Regions from separate parts of the Autumnicola musiva genome, predicted to be linked through region 3. Evidence: riboswitches for the same ligand, from Rfam matches in the RefSeq annotation. Region 3 holds a riboswitch; each other region holds the start of a gene.

Region 1 (6,218 bases), on a different contig from region 3:
TTTTGAAAATTCTTGTACCTAAAGGTAATTAATTTTCTTTATTGATCTTCCAGGGCTTTAAAAAAGGTTCGCTGATAATCTGGCATTAGGTTGGGATGAAAAATGGAAATAAGGTCTTTTAGAACAAGATCGGGCCGTTGCGGGCCGAGTTCGTAATATACCACGCCTCCGGTTTCTCCTTTTACCAGGCTTACACTATATACATTCCTGTTTTTTACTGCTTCAAATTGGCGGTAATGTTCAGAATCTGCAAAAAGTTCCTCATAGGTAGTAAACTGGCCGGCGCTTATCCAGTACTTTGCACCCTGTGCTTCTGCAAGAACGCTTTCAAAAGAAAGTGCCATGCTGCCGCTTCCCTCGGTTTCAGAATAAATATAATCGGCATTGGCATCTTTTATAAATTCAGCGGTCCAGGAATTTCCGTAAGGCATATACCACTGATCTTTATACATGGAACCGCTTAAAACTTTGGGAGACTCCTTGCCAGTACTTGCCAGTTCCTTTGCATCTTTGTAACTGGTAGCGATTTGGTTAAAAATTTTTTTAGCCTGCTGACTTTTATTAAAAAATGCACCGAAAAACTTTATCCATTCTGCTTTGCCCAGAGGACTTTCTTCTGTCCAGTCTCCATTATAAACTACAGGGATTCCGGTTTTTTGAATGGTTTCAAAAGCAGAATTGTTGCCGTTAATTGCAAAGCCAATAACTACATCGGGTTTCAAATCGATTAAAACTTCAGTGTTAAGATCTTCATTTTTTCCTAATTCTTTAATTTCTCCGGAATTGATCAATTCCCTGGTTTTTACTGAAGAAATAAAGTCCAGGCCCGGAAAACCTTTTAAAGTGGATGTTACTTCCAGAGCTTCCAGAGCCGGAATATGAGTGGTGGAAGTTACCACAATACGCTCTATGGGAACTTCAATTTTTTGATCATACTCCAGGCCGGCAGGAATTTCTGCATCTTCTTCAGCTAAGAGATAGCGGAATTTTTCTTCGGCATTTGGCCAGGGAGTTTTTACTTCAATAATGGAATAATCATCAAATTTTTCTATTTCAAATCCACTGGCATAGGAAATTTCAACCTGTTCTCCCTGAGTAGATTGAATGTCTTCTGCCTTATTTTCTGAATTTTTACATGCGCCTGTAATTACTAGTAATAAAAGAAAAGTGAATTTTTTCAAGAGGAATGTGTTTAAGATTCAAAAGTAAGATTATTATTGAATATCTGAAATCTACAAACCTATCGTTACCCTAAACTCGATTCAGGGTCTCATCATATATGTTATAGGTTTTTAAAGTTGATATAAGATGCTGAAACAAGTTCAGCATGACGTCAGTTAAGGTTTTTATTCCAGGAGGTTTAATACTCCTATACTTGCCTCGTTGGTAAATGTCTAAAGTTCGGAAACGTGTTCCTCCTATGCTCCGTAGGCTTGCCCCGGAGAACTTTTACCAGGAACGAATAATCAAATATTCTTTAAAAATTTAGGCTGACAACAAACATAAATGTTTATTTTCGCACAAAATTTTTGGTTCCGTGCCGGGTTTTCCGGTACGATTAAAAGGGAATCAGGTTGAAGTTAGAAATACGAAATTAGAAGTTAGAAGCAAATTTAGATTACTTCGTACTTCATCTTTCTTACCTCTGACTTCAAACAAGCCTGAGCTGTTCCCGCAACTGTAAGCTTAGTCCAATTGGGATGCTTGTTGTTATCACTTCAAATACCACTGTTCTTTATGAATGGGAAGGTAAACAACAAGACGCGAGCCAGGAGACCTGCCAAAAGCAAACTTTAAAATCGAGACTTTCGGGATAAAAGTCAGAGGCAGATGAAAAACGCAAAATTTTACATTCTATTTCTGGTGTTGTTTTATGCCTTCCCGGCATTGGCACAAAAAGATTCTATCACTAAACTGGAAGAAGTTGTGCTGAGTGATGTAAAGCTTTTTAGGCATTCCCGCACCCAGGAAATTTCAGTTTTAAATGATTCTATTATTGCCGAAAATGAACCGTCTTTAACTTCTTTATTAAAGTTTAATAGTCCTGTTTATTTTAAAGAAAATGGTGTGGGAGGGGTTTCTTCCCCGTCTTTTCGCGGGACCACAGCTTCACAAACTGCAGTAATCTGGAACGGGATTAATATCAATTCTCAGTTTAACGGCCAAACCGATTTTAATACAGTCAACACTTCAAATTACAATAATATAGCTCTTAGGGCAGGTGGTGGAAGTGTTCTTTATGGCAGCGGTGCAATTGGCGGCAGTATTCATCTCAATAATCATTTTCGGTTTGATGGCGAATTTAGCAATGGCCTGAGGCTCGAAATTGGCAGTTTTAATACTAATATTTTAAATTATTCAGCTGAAGCATCTTCAGAAAAAACCAGCGTTTATATCAATTTTTCCGGAATAGAATCCGAAAATGATTATGACTACCTGGGAACAGAAAAGCACAATGAGAATGGTGATTTTTACAATACCAGTATGAGCGCGGGAATTGCACATTGGCTGAACGAAGACAATATTCTGAAATTTTACAGCAACTTTTATACGGGTGAGCGCGGTTTTTCGGGAACTCTTGCCGCTCCCTCCAATAATAAATATGAAGATTTAAATAGCCGCAATCTTTTAGAATGGAAGGGTTTTTTCAATGATTTTATTTCTTCCCTGAAGCTGGCTTATCTGGATGAAAAATATAAATATTTTGAAAACCGGGACAGTGAAAGTTTTACTTACGGAAACGCGGCCACTTATATTGCAAAATATGACCTTACCTATCAGATAAATCCTGAAATGAGCCTGAACGCCCTGATTGACTACAGGAATACGGATGGAAAAGGCTCTGATGTAGGACAAAATGTTAGGAATATTGGAGCTTTCGCGTTGCTTCTTAATCATAATTTAGGAAAGTTTTTTTATGAAGTAAGTGCAAGAAAGGAAATTACTGACACCTATGAGTCTCCTTTTTTATACTCTGTTGGAGCGGGTTATGCCGTTACTTCTTTTTATGAGGTAAATTTAAATTTCTCAAGAAATTTCAGGATTCCTACTTATAATGACCTATTCTGGGCTTCCGGCGGAAATCCTAATCTTGACCCGGAGACTTCTTATCAGGGGGAAATAAGCCAGAATCTTCACTTTAGTGATTTTGAATTCGGAATCACCACTTATTTAATGAAAATTAATGATTTGCTTCGGTGGGTTCCCGATTCCCGTGGCACCTGGCGTCCTGAAAATACTGAAAGCGTAAAAAATTATGGATTGGAATTCCGCGGAAACTTTGAGAAAAATTACACCGGACACCACTTCAGTTTAAATGCAAATTACAGCTACACTAAAACCAATGATGAGGTGCTTGATAAAGAGCTTATTTATACTCCGAGACATAAAGGCACTGCTTCACTTGGGTATTCATATATTGATTTTTCGTTTTTCTACCAGTTTCTCTATAACGGCAATATTTACACCTCTTCAGATAATAATTATCAGCTGGAAGGCTACACTATTTCGAATGCAGGAATTAATTACAGTTTTGGCAAAAGGGATTTTCTCACTGTAGGGCTGGAAATGCGGAATTTTTTTAATAAAGATTATCAAAGCTTACCGTCCAGGCCAATGCCGGGGCGTTCAATTAATAGTTCACTAACCATTAAATTTTAAATATGAAAATCAACAAAGTTTTTATTTTGGCTTTAGCAGCCATTACCTTTTTTACATCTTGTGAAAACGATGATGACCTTAATGAAATTCCTGTAGCAGAGGGAGATTATGCCAATGGTATTTTTATTCTGAATGAAGGCGTTTTTAATTCCGGCAACAGTACGGTTTCCTTTTTGGATGAAGAAACCGGGACTGTGGTGAAAGATGTTTTTGCTGCTGAAAATTCTGGTGCCGCACTTGGAGATACAGGGCAGGGTATGGGCTTCTATGAAGACTATGCTTTTATTGTGGTAAATGTTTCTAATACTGTTGAAGTTGTAGATCGGAATTCCTTTGAAACCGTTGCAACTATTGATGAGGGACTTCAAAATCCGCGTCATATTGCGTTTACAAATAGGAATGCCTATGTCACCAACTGGGGAGACGGTACAAATGCTGAAGACGATTACGTGGCGGTGATTGACCTGGAAAATTTTACCGTTTCAGAAAACATTAGTATAGAGGAAGGCCCTGAGGAAATTGTAGAAGAAAACGGAATGCTTTACATAGCTCAAAATGGAGGATATTCCGTCAATAATAAAATTACCGTTATAGATGCTTCTACTAATGAAGTCACAGAAACTATTACCGTAGGCAATCGTCCTGGTTCCATGGAGATTGAAGACGGATATCTTTGGGTTGCCGTGGCAGGAATGGGTTCTTATCCCGATCCTGCGGCAGAAACGGCAGGGAAAATTGTTAAAATAGACCTCACTTCTAATGAAATAGCTTCGGAATTTACTTTTCCAAATTCTACAGATCATCCTGCGAATCTTGATATTGAGAATGATAAAATTTACTATACTTTAGGAAAAAGCGTTTATACTTTTAATGAAACCGATACTGAACTGCCGGAAACTGCTTTTGCTGAATTGACCGATGTGGCTTCTTTATATGGATTTGAAGTTGAAAACGGAAATATTTATGCCGCTTCAGCTAATGCAGACTTTACAGGAGACGGAGATTTATTTATCTACAGCACTGCAGATGGGAGCCTGTTGAATTCTTATGAAGTTGGTATTAACCCTAACGGAGTTTATTTCAATGAATAAATAGCTAATTCACTCCAAAGTTATATCTAGCCCATACGTGTATTTCCCCAGGTATTGCATTAAACCTGAAAATATGCGTATGGGCTAAATTTTGAAAATAACAGCAGTGGGGTGAGCTGCGAAATTAAAAGTTTTCAGGCTTTAATAAAATCTTCAAAATCGGTAAAAAATTCTTCCAGTTTCAGCATTTTTTCAACAAAGAATTGCTGTACGTTTTCCCAGTCATTTCTATTATGAATGCTTACGTCTTTAAGCTGAACATAAATTCGGGAAATAGTCTTCCCTTCAGGAAGTTCATAGTTTTCATCAAAAATGGCATCAGGTAAATATTCAGCAAGAAGAATTTTCTTCAGCGAAAGCATCTTTTCATAATAATAAGCCTGGATCACTTCATCCTGAGAACTTACGTCCATGGAAACCTGCGCTATTTTACGTGTAAAAGTAAACTTTAGGTGGATTTCTTTAATCCTGGTATTATAAAGTAACCATTTATGGGGAAATTTTTTTCCGAATCCCGTCCAGAATTCCTGCGTAAGTTTTTTTGATTCTTCCCTGCTAAACATGATTTTTCTCTTTCTCCGGAATTGTTTTTTCAGAATTTTAAAAAGCGCTGAATAATTTTAGTTCAATTATACTATAAACATTTTATTGTCAGGTTGAGCGCAGTCGAAACCTCAAATAAAATAAGCCAGTAAAATTCCCAGAACGATTACGGCCAGTTTTGAAATATTAAAACTATGGTTTTTAGCCGATTCAAATAAAATAGTTGTGGAAACATGCAGAAAAATACCTATTACCACCGCGTTTATTGGGGCTGAATACTGCTGAAGAAATTCAAAGTTTTCCTGAAGCCAGCTTCCCAGTGGCGTCATAAGGGCGAAAAATGTCAAAAAAAGGAAGGTGGCTAAATTGCTCATTTTTGAGCGAATCAGGAAAACTGATAATATCGCCGCCACCGGAATTTTATGGATCACCACTCCGTGTAACAGGTGGCCGTGGTCATGTATGGGAAAACCTTCCAGCAACGCGTGCAGGCTTAAACTGCCCAGCAATAAAAAAGGAAATCTTCCAGCCTCTTCCTGGTGGTGCATATGCCCGTGCTCCACACCTTTGGACACAAACTCCAGGATGATTTGCAGCAGCAGTCCCAGCATTATAAAAATACCAATTTCATCTGTGCCATTATGATAAACCTCGGGTAACAGTTCAAACACCGTAACCGCTAGCAGATAGGCACCACTAAAGGAAAGCAACAATTTAAAACCGGTAGAACTGCCCGGTTTTAAAAACAGGGAAATGATGTAACCCGCAACAACGGAGAGTAAGGGTAAAATATAGATCATTCTTGGCAGCGGATTTTTTCGTTATTTAAGCTGTAGGCTTTAGGCACTAATCTGTAATTATACTTTAAACTTTGAACTCTTCACTTTTAATTTCCTACTTCTTATTTCGTACTTCATACCTCTC
Region 2 (6,218 bases), on a different contig from region 3:
ATAAGAAAATGTACTAGTGGCATTAGAGGCTTCGTAAGTAAGGATATAATTTCCGGAGTTTTGGGGTTCAAAAATGTAGTGATCTTCTTCGCTTACAAGGCTATCGCCCACTGACCATACTTCTGTATAAACAGCTTCATTTTGGTTTACGGTGCCAAATTGTAAACTATCGCCTACCTCCAAGTTAATGTCCTGTTCTTCAACGGTCATTGAAACATCTACTGGTTTTGGCGCTACGTTTATTTGGTACACATAATTAAAAACACCGGAAGCGTTATAAGCATTGAAAATAAGTAGATGTTCTCCTGTAGTCTCGGCATTAAAAGTGTAATTAGCAGTAGAGGATACAAGGCTATCTTCCAGCAACCATTCCTGTTCAAAAGGAGTGTTGTTCTCGGTGCCGGCCTGCAGTTGCAGCGTATCCCCAATGGTAAGCTGTAGTTCCCGCTCAGGTGGATTCATGGTAAGTTGGGGCTTGTCAATTTCAATTTCATCGTCTTTAGAGCAAGAGGTAATTAGCAACATAAGGCAAAAAGCGATAAGAATCCTGGCCAGGTAATTTTTTTTCATGGTTTTCATTTTTAGGTTATTATTTTAGTGTTTAAATGTAATATATGCGGGTATATCTCCGGTTTGTACTTTCCATTTCAGTTCTCCATTGGAAAAACAATAAAGGTTCCCGGGGGTAACATAATCTTTTGCATCAGTTATAAAGACTTCATCGGTTTCGGGATGAATGGCGATTCCGTAGGGCATTTCTATTTGTTCGCGAAACTCTTCATTTATAAAACTATCCTCTAGAAAGGTTTCAGTTTGGGTATCCAGCATCGTATAGGTTATGTTATAATCTCCGGTGATATAGCTAAACTCTGTGCTGTACATATAAGCAATATCATTATGTATGGTAAGATCGGTCACGCCTACATCAAAAGTTTCTTTCACTTCCTCGGTTTGTGTATCTATTACAAATAGCCTTGATGGTATTTCGTAATAATCTCCCCTTGAGGTCACATAAAGATCTCCCTGGCTATCTATCTTTAACCGGTGAAGGTTAATGGCCACTTCAATGCGCCTGGTTTCTGTAAAATCCTGTAGATCTATAACCGAGATGGTAGATTCGTAATCCGGAGGGCTATATCCCCCGGAATTGGCCACATAGATCTTATCGTTATAGGCTACAAGTTCTTCAGGTTGCCTTCCCACTTCAACCCGTCGGGTGATTTCCAAACTGGTGGTATCTATCTCGGCCACCATACCGTTTTGGGCATTGGGATCTCCAATATTGCCCAGATAAGTGCTTAAGTAAGCTTTTCCTCTATAGAAAGTGATATACCGGCAGTTATCGATATCAATTTGTTTTAGGCGTACCCCCGTATCTGCATCGAGTACTTCCACTTTATTAGAAGCATTCACAACCACATACAGTTTAGAACCATAGATGCCAATATCGTTACCCACATCTCCCAGACCGCCTACCAGGTTTGGGTTTGCCTGGCTAAAGACATTCCTTCTGTATTCCCCGGTTTCAAAATCCATGTAATCAAGAGAGGCTTTGTTCATAGACATATTGCCCTCGTTGAGCAAATAGAAACCTCTTACAGCATCATCTGATTCAACAGGTTCATCATCATCATCATCATCTGGGTCTGTTGGATTCGTCGGTATCTCGGGGTTTTGTACATCCTCTTCAATATCAATGTCATCAGTCTGGCACGAATAGAGGGTAAAGCCTAATGCTAATAATAAACAGAGTTTTTTCATGTTATTTTATTAAAATTCATAATTAAGGTTTGCCCGAAACGACCGGCCGGGCATCGGAAAATTTCTTACTACCGCATACTGTTGATCTAAAACATTGTTTATTTCCAGACCCAGTTTTAGCGGGTTGTCTAAAAAATTAAAAATATAACTGGAAGATATATCATGGGTGTACCAGGGTTTCAAATAGTTCGAAGGGATATTAGCCTTTTGACTGTAACGTTCTCCCGTATAAATAAAGCTGTAATTAACATCTAATGTTTTATAAGAAGCCATTACGCTTAGGCTGCCACTATGTGTGGGGATGTAAGGAATTTGTTGCCCAAAGCTGTTCCCACCCGGGGTTACATCTAGAGATTCCTGAAAGGTATAGGTGAGTAATACCGTATAATTAAGTTCTTTGGAAAGATTTCCCGAGTTTTTAACCGTAGTTTCCAGTCCGATGGTCTCTACTTCTCCAAGATTTAGCATCGTCCATCTAAATAAATTGGTACCGGGAACGGCCACTATCATATCTGTGACCCAAATTTTATAGATATCGCTGGTGACATGAAGGAAAGTATTTCCCCATTTTTTCTGCCAGGAAAAACCTAAATTAACCTGGTCTGAATATTCTGGAGATAAAAAAGTATTGCCCACAAAGGTGTAATACAAATCGTTGAAAGTGGGCATTCTAAAAATGTTCTTGTAAAAGCCTCGTATTCTTAACTCTGGAGATGCGAAAGGCTGTAAATTAAACAATAGGCTTGGTGAATATTCCTGAAAATCTTCTGCAGCTTCATAATACCGTACCGATTCGTATATACCTGTGCTTAGAAGGCTTGCCTGCATTGTAAACCGGTTAAAGTTAAGGTTTGTGGCCAGGGCGTTTAGCAAAGTATTTCTTTTAGGGTAAGCAAAACGGTACAAATTGGCTTGCATGGTGTTTTGCTGAAAATCTGTAGCCAGGCTTAAGCTCCAGAAAGGTTTTATCTTATAGGTATTTACAAGGGAAAGATAATATTCCTGTTGGTCGTATTTATTATCCAGAAGCCCGGTAGTAGTGGTAATTTCCGGGTCCAGGTAACGAGAGAAATTCTCGCCTATTTTGCCCCGGACTTTAATCGCATATTTTTCTCCAAACTCATGCTTATAATCGGCCTGAAGAAAATTACTGCGGTCCCATAACCTTTGCGGTCGCCTAAACCTATTGGCAACAATTGCCCCTGGAAGTCCCCTTTCAGAACTATAATGGTAATATTTTACTTGCCAGGAATTATTTTTTGTATGGTTTCCGTGAACAGATGCTTCCAGGAGGTAGGAGGTGATATCTGCATTGTTTCTTACGGCCGTGGTATCATAGACCCCGTTGGAGTACAAGAATTTATACCTTCCGTGAGCTTTAACCATTTCTGAACTTAACCTCACCGCAATGGCGTCACTAATTTTATAATCTACATTCAAGGAAGGATTAAAAAGCCCGAAAGAACCCGACTTTACTCCTGCCTTAAAATTATAAGCTTTGCCCTCATTAAATTTTGGAGTTTTTGTTTTTAAATAGATGGTATTGGCTGAAGCATAAGATTTTGCTGATTGGTGTATTTCACTACGTTGCCCTTGATATAAGCTTACTTTTTCCATATTCTCTAGCGAGAATTTTCCGAGATCCACCTGGCCATTCTGTGCATTTCCCAATTGTATGCCATCATAGAAAACCCCGGTATGCTGCGAACCCATGCTGCGTACATTAACCGTTTTAATACCGCCAATGCCGCCGTAGTCTTTCAATTGAATACCACTAAAATAACTCAGGGCATCTGCTACATTTATACTATTGAGTTTTTGTAGTTTTTCACCCGAGATTGCCTGTACCGGCGCGGGAGAATTATGAGTTTCTTTAAGATTTTTACGGTGGTTTAGCAAGACTTCTTCAAGCACTATTGGGGATATGCTATCCCGCTCCTGCGCCAGGAGTAATAGTGGACTCAAAAAAAGTCCTGTAAATAATAGTATACCAATGCAAATTGAATTCTTCCTCATTAGGTTATTTTACATTCGAGGAAGAATAAGGAAGACAAACCACTTCCTTTAATGAAAGGGTTCATATTACGAATCCAAGCTTCAATCCCCGAAAGCTTTATTGAATTACTAAAAATGGCAGGTATTCTGACTTGCTTTATCCACCCGGCCTTCCCCTCTAATTAGAAAGTGACCATATATGGGCTTCATTTAAAAAGCTTACAGCTGCGGGACAGTTCTGGATTTTCACCAGATTCCCTTTTTAATGTCCGGCGAAAAATCCGGACAACCATTTTTTAATGAGCCGCAAATTTAGTTATTGTTTTTAGAAAGTTTTAAAGTTTATTAATAAAATTTAGAGTAGTGGTAAAATTGTGTTTCTTTAAATTTTATGCCAAGCCATGATGGTTAGAATCAAAAGATCGTAGATATGTTAAAAGTTGAATTTTAAGCGGAATTGATTTCTAGACCATCAGGCAAATAGTATTTTTGCAGCGTGAAATACTTATTTCCCATTACTCGCCTTTTTTATTGTGCTTCGGCCTTTTTCGCTTTATGGGGAGTATGTTTTAAACTACGAATATATTTCAGAAGTATTATGTATCAATAAAGATAAGCCAAAGTTAGATTGCAATGGTAAATGCTACCTGATGCAATCTTTGGCGGAAGCTTCAGATGATACTGGTGATGCTACGGAAATTCCATCAAAAAAATTAGATTTTTAACTATTGTATTTTACCGAAAATATTGCTTCGGACAATTTATTAAACATTGAGTTTAAAAGCCGACTTCATATCGATGCTTATTGCAACGAAGCATACCAATTTCTTTCGCCGGGACAACTGTTTAACCAAACTTTTGGCACATAAAAACTGGCGTATTTAATTACTTCTGGATTAAGAATCAAATTTTTTCTTTTTAAAAAATAAAAATTTGATTAACCATATAATTCCTAGTATTAATAAGATGGTCAAAATAGTTTGCCATATAAATAGATTAATCTCCATAATAAAGTATTTATTAGTGTTATCTTAAAAGTTAATTGCAATTTGGAACTAAGGTATGTTCCGCAGGATCACCATATATAGTTCCTATGCCTTCAAAAAATAAGTTATAATTATAAATCCCATAAGCAGTTGCATAACCGCAATGATTTTCACTGTATTTATAAGTATAACTAACTCCTAAAGTCCATCCTTCAAAAAGCTCCGCCTATTACTTCTGTAAAATTACAACTACCAGCACCTACATAAACCTGAAATATTAAATTTGCATATCCGGTATCAGCTGCACTAATCTCAATAATCCCCCCATTGCAGAGGTGATTGGGTTGAGGCATAGTTGTTTGTTTTTGCATTCCGATTTGATCTTTATGCGGTTTGTTTTTAATTTTATTAATAAAATCCCGATATTCTTCTTCTGAATTTATAATGATCGCATTGGACTCTGAGATAGTTGAATGAACCACTATGGACTTCAAGTCCATAGTGGTTCATTTTGAAAGCTTTTTTGGTTCGAAATATGAAAAATGAAATTAGTGTAAATATTAAATTATTGAAGTGTAGTAGTTTAGTGTTTCGAATACCAAGAGGTTAATAAGCCAATTTATAATAATAATCCGAGGTTATTGGTTCGAATCAAGTCCCCAGTTAATAACAATGACAATACTTCAAAGAACTAGGAACTTTTTTTTGAAACCTTGACGACATTTTTAAAGTCAAATTTTAAGTGCTATCTCAATTGAAAGAAGATTTCACACATTTTCAGCGATAATTCAGGGAGATATCATAAATCATTTTGTTATATATTTCCAATGAGAACTTCTTAGATTATATACAATTTATGAATAGAAATGGAGTTTTATATGAACCAGTTTATTAGATTTGTGACCTGTGGAAAAGTTGAGAACAAAAATATGCTTACTACTGGGAGGTATTATCCTTTCTGCCTGTATTTTACCTGCGTTGCATTCGCTTTCCCACGAAACATCTTTTGGCGATACGGATATAAGTTCGGTTCATTTTTCCGATATGGATGCCAAAGCAGATTGTGATTTTTGTTCCTTTCACCTCACTACTTCCGATTTCCCTGAATTCTATTCTTATACATTATACACTCCCCTAAAGGAAGAGATTTACAGAGTTTCCCTTGAAGACAAAGTAAATCCTTTTCCATTTCGATTATTTCAGCTTCGGGCACCCCCGGCATTAATTGGGTAAATTCTCTTTTACAAAGTTTAGAGTTTCTTTCTGATTATATCTAATTAGGATTCCACTTTTTATTAGAAGATGCCTTATAGGCTCAAGGAAACTCTTCCAAGACTATTCATACTAGTTTTAGGAGCTGATCCTTATCAGAAATTCTACCCATTCCAAGAAAACAATACCAATTGGGTTTATTCCAAAACTCTTGAATTACCCTACTTGACAATTAAAATTTATAAATCCTTAATAATTATACTA
Region 3 (6,218 bases):
GGCATAATTAGGAACACTTTGGTTACCCACAGCTCCATATCCCAAACGAAGTTTGAAATTGTTAATATATTCATTGTCTTTCAAAAACTCTTCATTGGAAACCCTCCATGCCAGTGCTGCTGAAGGAAACCATCCCCAGCGATTCTCTTTGGCAAATTTTGAAGAGCCATCATATCTTAATGTTGCAGTTAGCAAATATCTGTCATCAAATGAATAGAAGGCCCTGGCAAAATAGGAATTTAGGGAACTTCTAAAACTGGCGTTTGAATTTCGGGCAGTAGTAGCATCTCCCGCATTTAAATCTGTAGCTCCATTGGTTAAATAACCTGAACGGTAGCCGTAAAGATTTTCGTAATTAGATTCCTGGTACTCCTGGCCGAGTATTGCATTGATATTATGATTTCCAAAGGCGCGGTCATAGGTTAGAACATTTCGAAAATTGAAGTATTTGTTATAGGTTTTTGTTCTTGTACCTTCCCTGACATCATTTACAATTGCCCCAAATTCATACGAAGGATTAAATGTGTAGGCGTTTGAAAATCCGTAATCTATAGAATATTCCGATCTAAGTTTTAGTCCTTCTATAAAATCGATTTCAGCAAAAGTATTTGCCCTTATCCCTGCGCTTTCATTGCTGTTATCTCTAATACTTGCCAAACCTACAGGGTTGTTTTGCGTAAACTCATCCGTAACAGGACCATCAAAGGTACCTTCAGAATTACGCACGGCCACGTTTGGAGTCTGTCTTAAAGCGGTTAAAATAAGGGACTGATCAGAAAAAGTTGTAGTTTGATTTATATTATTAAAAGCGAAATTTATACCTGCCTTTAAGTAATCCTTCAATTGGGAATCAAAAACTCCTCTTAAGTTAAGCCGCTCAAAAGAAGATCCAAGTGCAATCCCCTCCTGATCAAGATACCCTATACTCATAGCATACGTGTTCTTCTCGCTGCCCCCGGAAATTGAGAGGTTATGACTTTGCATCATAGCCCTGGTAAACATTTCATCCTGCCAGTCTGTTCCCTCACCTAACAAATCGGTACGTATAAATTCAGGGTCTTGCTGAACAATGTCCAGATCGGCCCTGGTATTTTTAAGGATTGCATAATCCTGAAGGTTAAGCAGGTCAAGTTGTTTAGGTAATTCCTGATAGCCAATGTAACTATTAAGGTTTATAGTAGCTTCTCCGTTTTTACCTCTTTTAGTAGTAATCAGAATTACCCCATTAGCCGCCCTTGATCCGTATATAGCAGTAGCAGAAGCATCTTTTAAAATATCTATGGAAACAATATCTGAAGGATTAATTGATGCAAAAGCATTTTGACCAGCCTGCCCTGTATTACTGTCCACTATAACTCCGTCTATTACAAAAATAGGCTCATTAGAACCTGTAATAGAACTTATCCCCCTAATACGAATAGAAGAACTGGCACCAGGCGCTCCACTGTTTTGCTGAATCTGAACCCCTGCAGCACGACCCTGCAAAACCTGATCTATTGTGGTGGGAATAGATTCTTCAATCGCATCTTCGGAGACAGAGACTACCGCACCCGTAACGTCACTTCGTTTCATGGTTCCGTACCCCACTACAACCACCTCATCCAAAGAAGATACGTCTGTTTCTAAAGTAGTATTAATCTGGGTTTGGCCATTCACAGGCACTTCTTTTGCTTTGTACCCTACAAAGCTAAAAACAAGTACACCATCAGAAGGAACGTTACCAATGGTATAGTTTCCATCAAAATCACTAACCACTCCATTAGCAGTTCCTTTCAACATAACCGTAACTCCCGGTATAGGACCGTTTTCATCAGTAACGGTTCCTGTAATCGTACTTTGCGCGAACGCAGTAAAACTAATCAGGCTTAAAAGACCAAAGAGATAAACGCTTCGAATCTTAAAGCTCAATTCATTGAGTAAATGTTTTGTCATTTTTCTAAGTTATTTAATAACAATTTTTAGATCATAATGGATAATATCCATATTGTATAGCATGAATTTCTATCCGGGTAAATAATTCAGAAACATAAAATTCAGGATTATTTACGAAATCGATTGATTAATAATTTATAGTTAATAAATCTTAATATTTAGAAAACAAATATATCGGGCTAACTTCAAAAGAAATAACATATTTGTTGCAACTGTACATAAATTTTGAAGCATTACCCTTAAAACCTGGGGTTTTGAAGAGATTCCATTTTTCCCATCACTATAATGCTTTCATAATACCATGCATCCATTTGCCTACTGCTTCTTTTAAAATTTGTTCTTATGGTTTCTTCCTGATCAAAAATTGGAAGCTAACCTTACCTGGTGTTTCTTTCTGCTTTGAGCCTTAACTCTTAATCTGTTCTTTTACGAAGGTTGCTGAAGGCAAAACCTCTGAATATTCCTCTGAAAAAATTAAGGGCAGGTAATTATAATTGAAAAATTTTGGGTTTCCACCTTCCGCACCTCATGGAAATAAACTAATATTGTCCAGATTTTCGGTTACAAATGCTTTATTAAGTTTTGTATTAAAAGGGAATCAGGTGTAAATCCTGAACAGTTCCCGCTGCTGTAAATCCCTCCTGGTATTTCCGGGGAAAATCTTTTTAATAAAACCACTGTCTTTTATAGATGGGAAGGATTAAAAAGAGGGATAAGTCAGAAGACCTGCCAAAAATCAAAAAACAAAGCTTTCGGGAGTTATTGCTTTGGGTAGATCTTCTATTCTTCTTATACCCCCTGCCGTTTTGTTTTGTAAACAAGTTAATTTTAACTATTAATTTTAATACAAATCAAATGCAACAAAAATTATCTAATTATCTGTTTATTTTTATTGGAGGAATTTTTCTTTTCTCCTCGTGTAGTAAAGATGATGATCCTGGACTAACACCAATGGAATTTGCCAATTCTGATTATCAGGAAAATTATGAAGTTACTTTAGGAGATACTTTAGTGGTGGAGCCTGAAATTTTGAATGTTTCACAAATCACAAGCTTTAGCTGGGAATTAAATGAAGAACAAATTTCAACCGATCAAATCCTGAATTATGTTGCAGATGAATCAGGAACCTTTTCTCTCACATTTAAAGCAATAGCAGATAATGACTCTGTGGTTAGAAATTATCAGGTTACAGTAAAGGATCCTATACAATTTGCCAATCCTGATTATGAGGAAAATTATGAAGTTACTTTAGGAGATACTTTAGTGGTGGAGCCTGAAATTTTAAATGCTCCACAAACCACAAGCTTTAGCTGGCAAGTAGACGAAGAAGAAATCTCAAATGATCAATTCCTCAATTATGTTCCTGATGAATCCGGGACATTTTCTCTTCAGTTTAAAGCAAAAGCAGAAAATGATTCTATTATCAGGACTTACCGGGTGACTGTTAATGATCCTTATGAGTTATATTTCAGACCAAAAACAGAAAGTAGTACCGAATTTATTTCAGATATACTGGAGTACAAACCTGCACCGGGACAGCACATAAATGAAAATTATGGATCTCCTGAGGATGCAGAAAATATTATTGGTGGAAAATCCAACATCCTTTCATTGGGAGCATGGGGTGGACATGTGATTTTTACTTTTGATCATACTATTGAAAACATAGCTGAACAAAAAGATTTCGTAATTTATGGGAATGCGATGAGTGGCCTTTCTGAACCGGGAATTGTACAGGTTTCTTTTGATGAAAATGGTAATGGTATTCCAGATGATACGTGGTATGAGCTGGCAGGGAGTGCCCATAATAAGGAAGAAACATCCTTAAATTATGAGCTTACCTATACAAATCCTGATGAATATGCCAATGTTCCCTGGCTGGATAATCAGGAGAATCAGGATAGTGTTATGATAAATTCCTATCATACCCAAAATTATTATCCGCAGTTCATTGAAGAACAGGAGGAAGTAACATTTGCAGGCACAAGAGTTTATCCTACCATAAATACCGACGGATTTGTATCCATTGATGCCCTGGAATGGGGATATGTAGATAATTTTGATGCCGATTACAATATCTATGGAGGTAACGCCATGGAAATTGATTGGGCAGTTGATGCGAACCTTAATCCCGTTGAACTAAGAGGGATCGATTTTATAAAAGTTTACACAGGAGCCCAGGGAGACGCAGGTTGGTTAGGAGAAATTTCTACAGAAATTAAAGGAGCATCGGACCTTTCAATGGTAGATTAAAGAAAGAGAAAATTTTCTGTACCTGATAAAATTGCTATTCAAAAGACAAGGTCTCTGATGTAACATCTCCATCAGAGACCTTTTTTAGTATAACCCATTGGTGTTACGGGAAAAATTATTCAGTATTGTTCTTTTTCCCTGTTAAAAATTCCGTGACAAACAGGAAAAACATTTCTTATTTTATTCAGATAATACAAATTGAGCATAAACAGGAAAATGATCAGATCCAATATTTGGTAATCTCTGAATATCTGCCACTTCAAATTCTTCGGTCACAAAAAAATGATCCAGCGGCCAGCGCATAATCTTTAGATTCGCATCAAAACTGTTATACAGCCCCCTTCCTAGCCTCACGTTCTTCAAATTTCCACTATACCCGAACAATCTGGCCGTATTAGACCAGGAAACGTCGTTAAAATCCCCTGCTACTATAGAGGGCATCTCTTCCGCCACTACTAAATCGCTAACCTTAAGGAGCTCCACTTCTTTTTCTCCTACATTATCGGGATATTTATCACTGGGCATGGGAGCTACGGGATGTACGCTGTGTAAACTGAATTCCTTACCGGAAGTTAATTGTATCCTGGTATGGAAAGAAGGTACATTCTTATGCTTCAAAAATTTAATCTGGTTTTCAAGAAAAGGAAATTTAGAATACAATGCCATTCCGTAAGCCTCCTCATTTGGCTGTTTTATTACATAGGGATAATCTTCTTTTAGAACTTCAAGCTCATTAACCCACCACTGGTTGACTTCCATAGCCAATATAAGGTCAGGATCAGATTTCTTAATCACCTCCAAAAGTTTATCTGATTCCCGATTAGTGATAAGAACATTAGTAAGCAAAATACTAACCGAATTTTCTTCAGAAAATTTTTCAACTGCATCGGGAACTGCTTTTTCTCCAAACCAGTAGGGAAAAATACGTATAGATTGTATGGCTATAGCTGCAACTAAGCCAGTTATAAGAAAGATTGATGAACGTTTTAAACTCTCCATCAGCCCGAGGAAAATTATAAGGCACAATATTGCTATTATCAAATACTGAAGCCGCGGAAAATCCAGCACTTTTGAATACCAGTAAGGGAGATCATAAATTAAGGACAACAGACTTATAATGATTACAACACAGCTGATGAATATGGTTAGATAATAAAAGGCTTTTTTAAGATTCATTATTTAAACTATAAACTTCTAATTTAGTTCCTAAAATGAGGGGTGCTATATTTTATCGCCAAAGATGTTTGAATTCTAAAGAGGCAACGTACCTGAGAATGCCAATGTGATCTATTGATCTTTGATTACATAAGAGATCCAGCTACAACAATAAAAGATTTTAATCAGGAAAAATAAATGATAAGCATTTCGCCATTAATTAGGTGGATCTTCTTTTAATTCTACAGCCACAATTTCATTTCCATCATAATCAAAGCAATGCAAAAAATTATATTCTTCCTCTCCTGAAGGCGCTAATTTTATATTATAGTCAAGCGATTTCAATCTGTGGAAGATTTTACTTAAATCATCTGTATAGATAACCAGTGTTGGTTGGCCTGCAGTTTGATTACCAATTCGTGCCTCTTGCTCCTGCCCTTCGGCTTTTAATAACCAAACACCTACATTGTTTTCTTTATCGCCAAGTTGAAGGAATCTTTGACCCTTATCTGTGGTCATATCAAATATACGTTCAAACTCAAATATTTCTTCATAAAAAGCAGCAGATTTTTCATAATCCCGCACGAGTATTATAAGCCTTCCCAGCCTGTTCTTCATAACTGACAATTATTAGTTAAAGACCTGATTACTAATTATTTTAGGTGAAGAAAAATACAAATTATCAATTAGCTTCCAAAATAATTTGTTCGGGTGATAAAGATCTCTTCTAAAAAATTATCAACTGAAGGTAATTGCAGAAAATAAAAATTCAATTAGTAATATATGAGGTCAATAAAAAACAGTTACAACAATCAAGAAGTTACAACGAAAACAAACCAATTTTTTCGAAGATCTTTCCGGATTTTTGTAACCGTTTT
Region 4 (6,218 bases), on a different contig from region 3:
ATTCGTGGGGGTTATCCGTTAGCGGGTTCTAAGAGTTAAAAACCTTACTCCCGTTTGGTAGTCAATTATCAATAGTTATCTAAAAAAGAAATTTTCTGAAGGTGTAAGCCTTCAGAAAATTTATAAAATTCAATTATTTAACTCTGGCCCAAACTAATTTTTCTGTGGTAAATCACGGGTTAACCACCCTCTTTTACTAGCCGTGGCCATTGCATAAGGGGTAATCCAGAATATACCAAATGTATAAAAAATACTGTAGGAATAGGCCCAGGAAGCTTCAAAGAAATTATATTTTTTTGCGTAAAATAGAGCCGGAAGGCTTGAAAATATAAAAACACTTAGCAGTGTGGAACTGATAAACAAAATTGGATGTGAAAGCAATAAAATGATCATAACCAGTAACAGCGGATAAGCCGTTAACATTTGCATCCATTGATTTAAGAGTAATATACGAGGACCGGATTTTGATCCCTCGCGGAATGATTTAAAAAACAAATTTTGACATCATAAGATTTTCCCGAACATTGCTCCTTTCCCAACGTGTAAACATCTTATGTAAAGCACTAAATCTTTCCGGTATGTTGGTGTGGACATAGGCATTACGTTGGAATAATACATGATAGCCTTGTTTAAGGATCATAGTGGTCATTGCGCGATCTTCACCAATATCGGTTGTTTTTCCCATAAAAGTTTGGTTAATCCACTGCGGCAGGCAGGACATAACCGCTTTACTTAGATAGGCAGCCAGGGCGCCGGGAGTACATAATACAGAACCCAATACACTCTGAGCAGATCTTATGAATTCAAAACTAAAATACAAAACTAACATTTAACATCCTGGGAATGATCGCTTTTTCATTATTGAGAACCCGCACATTTCCCGCTACCGCGCCACAGTTTTTATTAGAAATGAATGGAGATACAAGATTACGCAAAGTGTCTTCCTCTACAATAGAGTCACTATCTACGGTTACAAAGACCTCTCCTTTAGCCAGTTTGAAACCACGATATAAGGCATGTCGTTTCCCCTTATTAGTGGGTTGCTGGTAAATTGATACACGAGCTCCCAATTGATCCTTGGCCTTTTTCATCCAGTGCCAGGTATCATCTTTACTACCATCATCAATGGCAATTAATTGTATTTTTTCTGCAGGATAATTGCTCTCAACTAAACTATGCAATGTGGACCAGACTTGTTTACCTTCATTATAAGCAGGCACTATAACAGTACAAAAAGGTAATTCCTCGTCTGTAACAGATGGAACTGGCTTATAGCGAAAAAACAACCTGGCAATATATAGTAAAAAGCAAATTTTAAATATTAATAAGAAGCTTGTGAGAATTATAAATAACATACCTGCCAATGAATCCATTCTATTTAGATTCATTTCCTGAAATTCAGCCTGGAATAGGTAAACACAAAAAGCTGAACCGATTAAAAGTATAAAAGTGCCTAATAAAATAAGAAGGTGCCTGGTGCTCCAGGAAACCTTCCTGAAATCCTTATCTGAACCTGAAAAACGTTCTCTTCCGGCGCCATATGAAGAATCTTCTTTTTTTGGTTTGTTATTGTCTGTTTTTATTATTTCAGCTGGAGCTGAAGCAGAAAATCTGATATTCTTATTCATGTGGTTTTTTAAAATCTTATTTGTTTTCTATGTGTTTACCAGTTCCATATTCTTTGATAGAACCATAAAACTTTATATATGTGCTGGGATTCAATCTTTATACCATTAGCTAAAATCAATTGATTCCAATTAATTAGGATTGATTACTGTGGGGAATAGATGTGGTGCAGTTGGAAAATTGTAGATATAATTCCCAATCTATGGGCCGGGGGAAATTTTATGGCAGTTTTGAATTCTATTATTTATTTTCTGAAAGAATTATTGCCTGCCTCACTATAATTTAAGATGGCTCTGATTCACCAAATTTCTTCAATACTTAATTTGTAATCTTTTCTGATTATTTACAGGTAGAAATTACTGTTTACCTGATGAGCGAAAACATCCATATTTAGCATTTAACCGGAAGGAAAACTTATAGGAGAAAAGAATCCATTAAACGTAGTTAATCTAAAGACACTATTGACCTTAAAACGGAAACGCAACAGTCTTTATATTCTCCGGTACCAGGTAAGAGGGGTAAAGCGCTATGTTTTGTTCCCGTATTTAAGGAAAACTAATTGCACAAAATTTTTTAAGATTTAAACAATGTGAAGAAGTATGTGAATAACTAAAAGATGAATGGAAAAAGAGATGGTGCTTTCTTGTTATTTTTGACTTTATAATTGTATTGGTTGTAAATCTAAGGGGAATCATGTGAAAGTCATGAGCTGTTGCGCAACTGTAATTTAGATTCTAAAAAGCCAGGCTACCTTATCAACCAAACCACTTTACTTTCGCATAAAAAGTAATGATTATGGGATATTTTATAATAGATTTTCACCTATTTCTTTCCATCCATTAAATTTTATGCTTTTGTTTCACCTATAATGCAAAAGTAACATGAGTATTTTTCACAAGCGGCTTAATTATAAGCCATTCGAATATCCCAAAGTTTTAGATTTTACCGATGCTATCAACAGGTCCTTTTGGGTGCATTCCGAAGTAGATTTCACTGCAGATGTGCAGGATTTTCACACCTATTTATCTGAAGGGGAAAAAGATGTTGTAAAGAAAAGTTTGCTGGCTATTGCCCAGATTGAAGTTGCTGTTAAATCCTTTTGGGGCGACCTCTATAAGCACCTGCCAAAACCGGAATTTAATGGATTGGGAAGCACTTTTGCCGAATGTGAATTCCGGCATTCTCAGGCTTATTCAAGGCTTTTGGAAGTTTTGGGCTATAATAATGAGTTCGAGAAAGTGATTGAGGTGCCCGCCATCAAAAACAGAATTGCGTATTTAACAAATGCCCTGGAGCATACTAAAGCAGAAGATCCCAGGGATTATATTTCGTCACTGATTCTTTTCTCAATTTTAATTGAAAATGTTTCCCTGTTCAGTCAGTTTGCAATTGTGCTTTCCTTTAACCGTTTCAAAGGAGTAATGAAAAATATTAGCAATATCATAGCCTGGACTTCAGTAGATGAGCAAATTCATGCCAACGCCGGTATTTATATTATCAATCAGATTCGTGAAGAATTTCCGGAATATTTTAACGACGAGCTTATTCAGAAATTAAGATCTACCGTAATTCATTCTATTGAAGTGGAAGAGGAAATACTGGATTGGATTTTTGCCAACGGTCAACTGGAAAACATCAATAAGAGAAACCTTATGGATTTTATGAAATTTCGCTTAGACGAGAGTCTGGAAAACATCGGGATTTCAAAAATCTACAATATTTCTCCGGAAGAATATGAGCCTATGCGCTGGTTTGAGGAAGAAGTATTTGCCAATAGTCTGGACGATTTCTTTGCCAGGCGTCCTGTTGATTATACAAAACACGATAAAAGCATCACCGCAGCAGATTTATTTTAATTTTTAAACCTGAGATTTTCATGATGAATACCACTCAACCTTTACAAATTGCCGAGGAGCCAAATAAAAAACGTTTATGGTGGCTTAACGAGGAAAGCCAGCAAATCCTAAACCGCGGATACTTATTAAAAGGTGAAACTGTAAAATCTGCAATAGAGCGGGTGGCTAATGCCTCTGCAAAAAGATTGTACAAGCCTGAACTCGCCGGGGCTTTTATCGAGATGATTGAACGTGGCTGGATGAGTTTAAGTTCACCAATATGGGCCAACATGGGCACCGAACGTGGTTTGCCAATTTCCTGTTTTAATGTTTATGTGCCCGATAATATTGAAGGAATTACCCATAAACTTGGCGAGGTGATTATGCAAACCAAGATTGGCGGAGGAACTTCCGGTTATTTTGGGGAACTGCGGGGTAGGGGCAGTGCGGTTACCGATAATGGTAAAAGTAGCGGTGCGACCAGTTTTATGAAATTATTCGATACGGCAATGGATACCATTTCCCAGGGCGGTGTACGCCGTGGAGCTTTTGCCGCTTACCTGGACATTGATCATCCCGATATTAAAGAGTTTCTTGAAATTAAAAATATCGGGAATCCTATTCAGAATTTATTTAATGCGGTTTGTGTACCCGACTACTGGATGCAGGAGATGATAGACGGCGATATGGAAAAACGTGATATCTGGGCGAAAGTCCTGGAAAGCCGCCAGCAAAAAGGCTTACCATACATTCTTTTTAAAGATAATATTAATCGTTTCAAGCCTCAGGTTTATAAAGACAAAAACAAAACTATCCATTCCAGTAATTTATGTTCTGAAATCGCTTTACCTTCTTCTGAAGATGAATCATTTATCTGCTGTCTTTCTTCAATGAACCTTGAACTTTATGATGAATGGAAAGATACTGAGGCGGTGAAACTTGCCATTTATTTCCTGGACGGGGTATTGCAGGAATTTATTGCCAAAACTGAAGGAAACCATTATCTGGCTTCAGCAAACCGGTTTGCCAGGAATCACCGTGCACTGGGTTTAGGCGCAATGGGTTGGCATTCCTATTTACAGAAGAATATGATCCCTTTTGAAGGAATGCGGGCCAAAGGATTAACACATCAGATTTTTGAAGATATAAGTACAAAGGCCACTAAAGCCAGTAGAGAGCTGGCCACCATTTATGGAGAACCGGGCATCCTGAAAGATTACGGGTTGCGAAATACAACTTTAATGGCTATTGCACCAACTACTTCTTCTTCTGCAATTTTAGGCCAGACATCTCCTGGAATTGAACCCTTCAGCAGTAACTATTATAAAGCGGGGCTTGCTAAAGGTAATTTTATGAGAAAGAATAAATATCTGAAGGAATTGCTTCGGGAAAAAGACCTAGATAATGAGGATACCTGGAGAAGTATTATGCTGAATCACGGAAGTGTGCAACATTTAAATTCTCTTACACAGGAGGAAAAAGATGTTTTTAAAACCTTTAAAGAGATCAGCCAATTGGAGATTATTCAGCAGGCATCGGTAAGGCAGAAATTTATCGATCAGGCGCAAAGTCTTAACCTTAACATTCCTGCGGGATTACCTGTAAAGGAAGTAAATAATTTGATGATTGAAGCCTGGAAACTTGGGGTAAAAACTTTATACTATCAACGTAGTCAAAGTGTTTCCAAAGAATTCATTTCTAATATGGTGAGTTGCGCCAGCTGTGAAGCCTAATTAGTTATTGACTTCACAGAAGAAAAGATGATGATTAGTCTTCTTGAAAATTACCAAATTTTCAGGAGGACTTTCTTATTTCTCAAACTTAAAAATTTATTCCAGTCTCTTTTTTAAAGTGGCAGGTTCTCCATCGGTAATTACTTCCCACAGAGCCTTGAAATTTGCCAGTTTTTCTCTTCTCACTAAACGGGTGGAGGTTTCATATTGTTTCTTATCTGCAACAAAGCCCTTGTAATTTAACCCAAGATTTTTAGCTATAAACATTGTTCTTGGCAGGTGGAAGCGCTGCGTGACCACAATAGCATCTGATATTCCTATTACCTGTTGGGATCTGTACATACTGTCATAAGTATCAAAACCGGCATGATCTTCCAAAATTTTGTTTTCGGGAATTCCATGTTGCAGGAGGTAATTTCTCATAGCGCCCACTTCATCGTAATTTTCGGTTTTATGATCTCCTGAAACAAGAATTTGCTCCACTTTTCCGGAGGTATAAAGGTCAATAGCAGTTTCAATCCTGTCCTGTAAAACAGGAGAAAGTTTTCCGTTAGAATGTACGCTGGCCCCCAACACGATAACTGTTTCGGCCGGAGGAACATTTTCAATCTGATCATAAATAAGAGGAGCCGTATCTCTTTGTATGTAGGCTTCAAATCCCAGCACAATCAGGCTGGCAAGAACCACACAGATTGCAAGGGTAAGAATAGATTTTTTTACCAGTCTCATGCAGACGTGAAAGTTAAAAAGTGATTCGAATATAGCTAATAAAATTTGATGTATTGGTTTAATTTATTCTTATTGTAAGGTCATCGTATTTTCATTGTTTAAATTTGTGGAAATTGTAAAAAAATATTGACTATGGGTAATATTGAAGCCCTGGAGTGGCGGTATGCAACAAAGAAGTTTGATGATGAAAAAATTCTTCCTGCGAATAAGGTTGAAATCCTTAAGAAGGCATTTAATCTTACAGCCACTTCATACGGCCTGCAGCCAATCAAGATGGTGGTAATTCACAACAAAA

What was found. A riboswitch is a leader RNA that binds a small molecule or an ion and turns the genes downstream of it on or off. The one in region 3 is predicted to bind cobalamin.
Region 1: another riboswitch for cobalamin. It lies ahead of RM539_RS06900 (TonB-dependent receptor plug domain-containing protein); the one in region 3 lies ahead of RM539_RS16050 (PKD-like domain-containing protein).
Region 2: another riboswitch for cobalamin. It lies ahead of RM539_RS18280 (TonB-dependent receptor plug domain-containing protein); the one in region 3 lies ahead of RM539_RS16050 (PKD-like domain-containing protein).
Region 4: another riboswitch for cobalamin. It lies ahead of RM539_RS06350 (ribonucleotide-diphosphate reductase subunit beta); the one in region 3 lies ahead of RM539_RS16050 (PKD-like domain-containing protein).

What each region holds. Positions count from the first base shown of each region.
Region 1 is NZ_JAVRHK010000003.1:438,444-444,661, forward strand. It holds gene RM539_RS06890 (hypothetical protein) at 1-1, opposite strand, end outside; gene RM539_RS06895 (ABC transporter substrate-binding protein) at 39-1,181, opposite strand; cobalamin riboswitch at 1,514-1,799, shown strand; gene RM539_RS06900 (TonB-dependent receptor plug domain-containing protein) at 1,831-3,660, shown strand; gene RM539_RS06905 (YncE family protein) at 3,663-4,751, shown strand; gene RM539_RS06910 (DUF4268 domain-containing protein) at 4,886-5,314, opposite strand; gene RM539_RS06915 (ZIP family metal transporter) at 5,426-6,094, opposite strand.
Region 2 is NZ_JAVRHK010000024.1:10,781-16,998, forward strand. It holds gene RM539_RS18270 (hypothetical protein) at 1-570, opposite strand, end outside; gene RM539_RS18275 (YncE family protein) at 595-1,761, opposite strand; gene RM539_RS18280 (TonB-dependent receptor plug domain-containing protein) at 1,771-3,777, opposite strand; cobalamin riboswitch at 3,877-4,065, opposite strand; gene RM539_RS18285 (hypothetical protein) at 4,955-5,242, opposite strand; gene RM539_RS18290 (hypothetical protein) at 5,649-5,975, shown strand.
Region 3 is NZ_JAVRHK010000015.1:62,322-68,539, reverse strand. It holds gene RM539_RS16055 (SusC/RagA family TonB-linked outer membrane protein) at 1-1,932, opposite strand, end outside; cobalamin riboswitch at 2,474-2,680, shown strand; gene RM539_RS16050 (PKD-like domain-containing protein) at 2,788-4,185, shown strand; gene RM539_RS16045 (endonuclease/exonuclease/phosphatase family protein) at 4,366-5,184, opposite strand; gene RM539_RS16040 (VOC family protein) at 5,557-5,958, opposite strand.
Region 4 is NZ_JAVRHK010000003.1:319,911-326,128, forward strand. It holds partial or broken gene RM539_RS06345 (glycosyltransferase family 2 protein) at 154-1,583, opposite strand; cobalamin riboswitch at 2,266-2,397, shown strand; gene RM539_RS06350 (ribonucleotide-diphosphate reductase subunit beta) at 2,508-3,482, shown strand; gene RM539_RS06355 (ribonucleoside-diphosphate reductase subunit alpha) at 3,506-5,194, shown strand; gene RM539_RS06360 (SanA/YdcF family protein) at 5,291-5,923, opposite strand; gene RM539_RS06365 (NAD(P)H-dependent oxidoreductase) at 6,056-6,218, shown strand, end outside.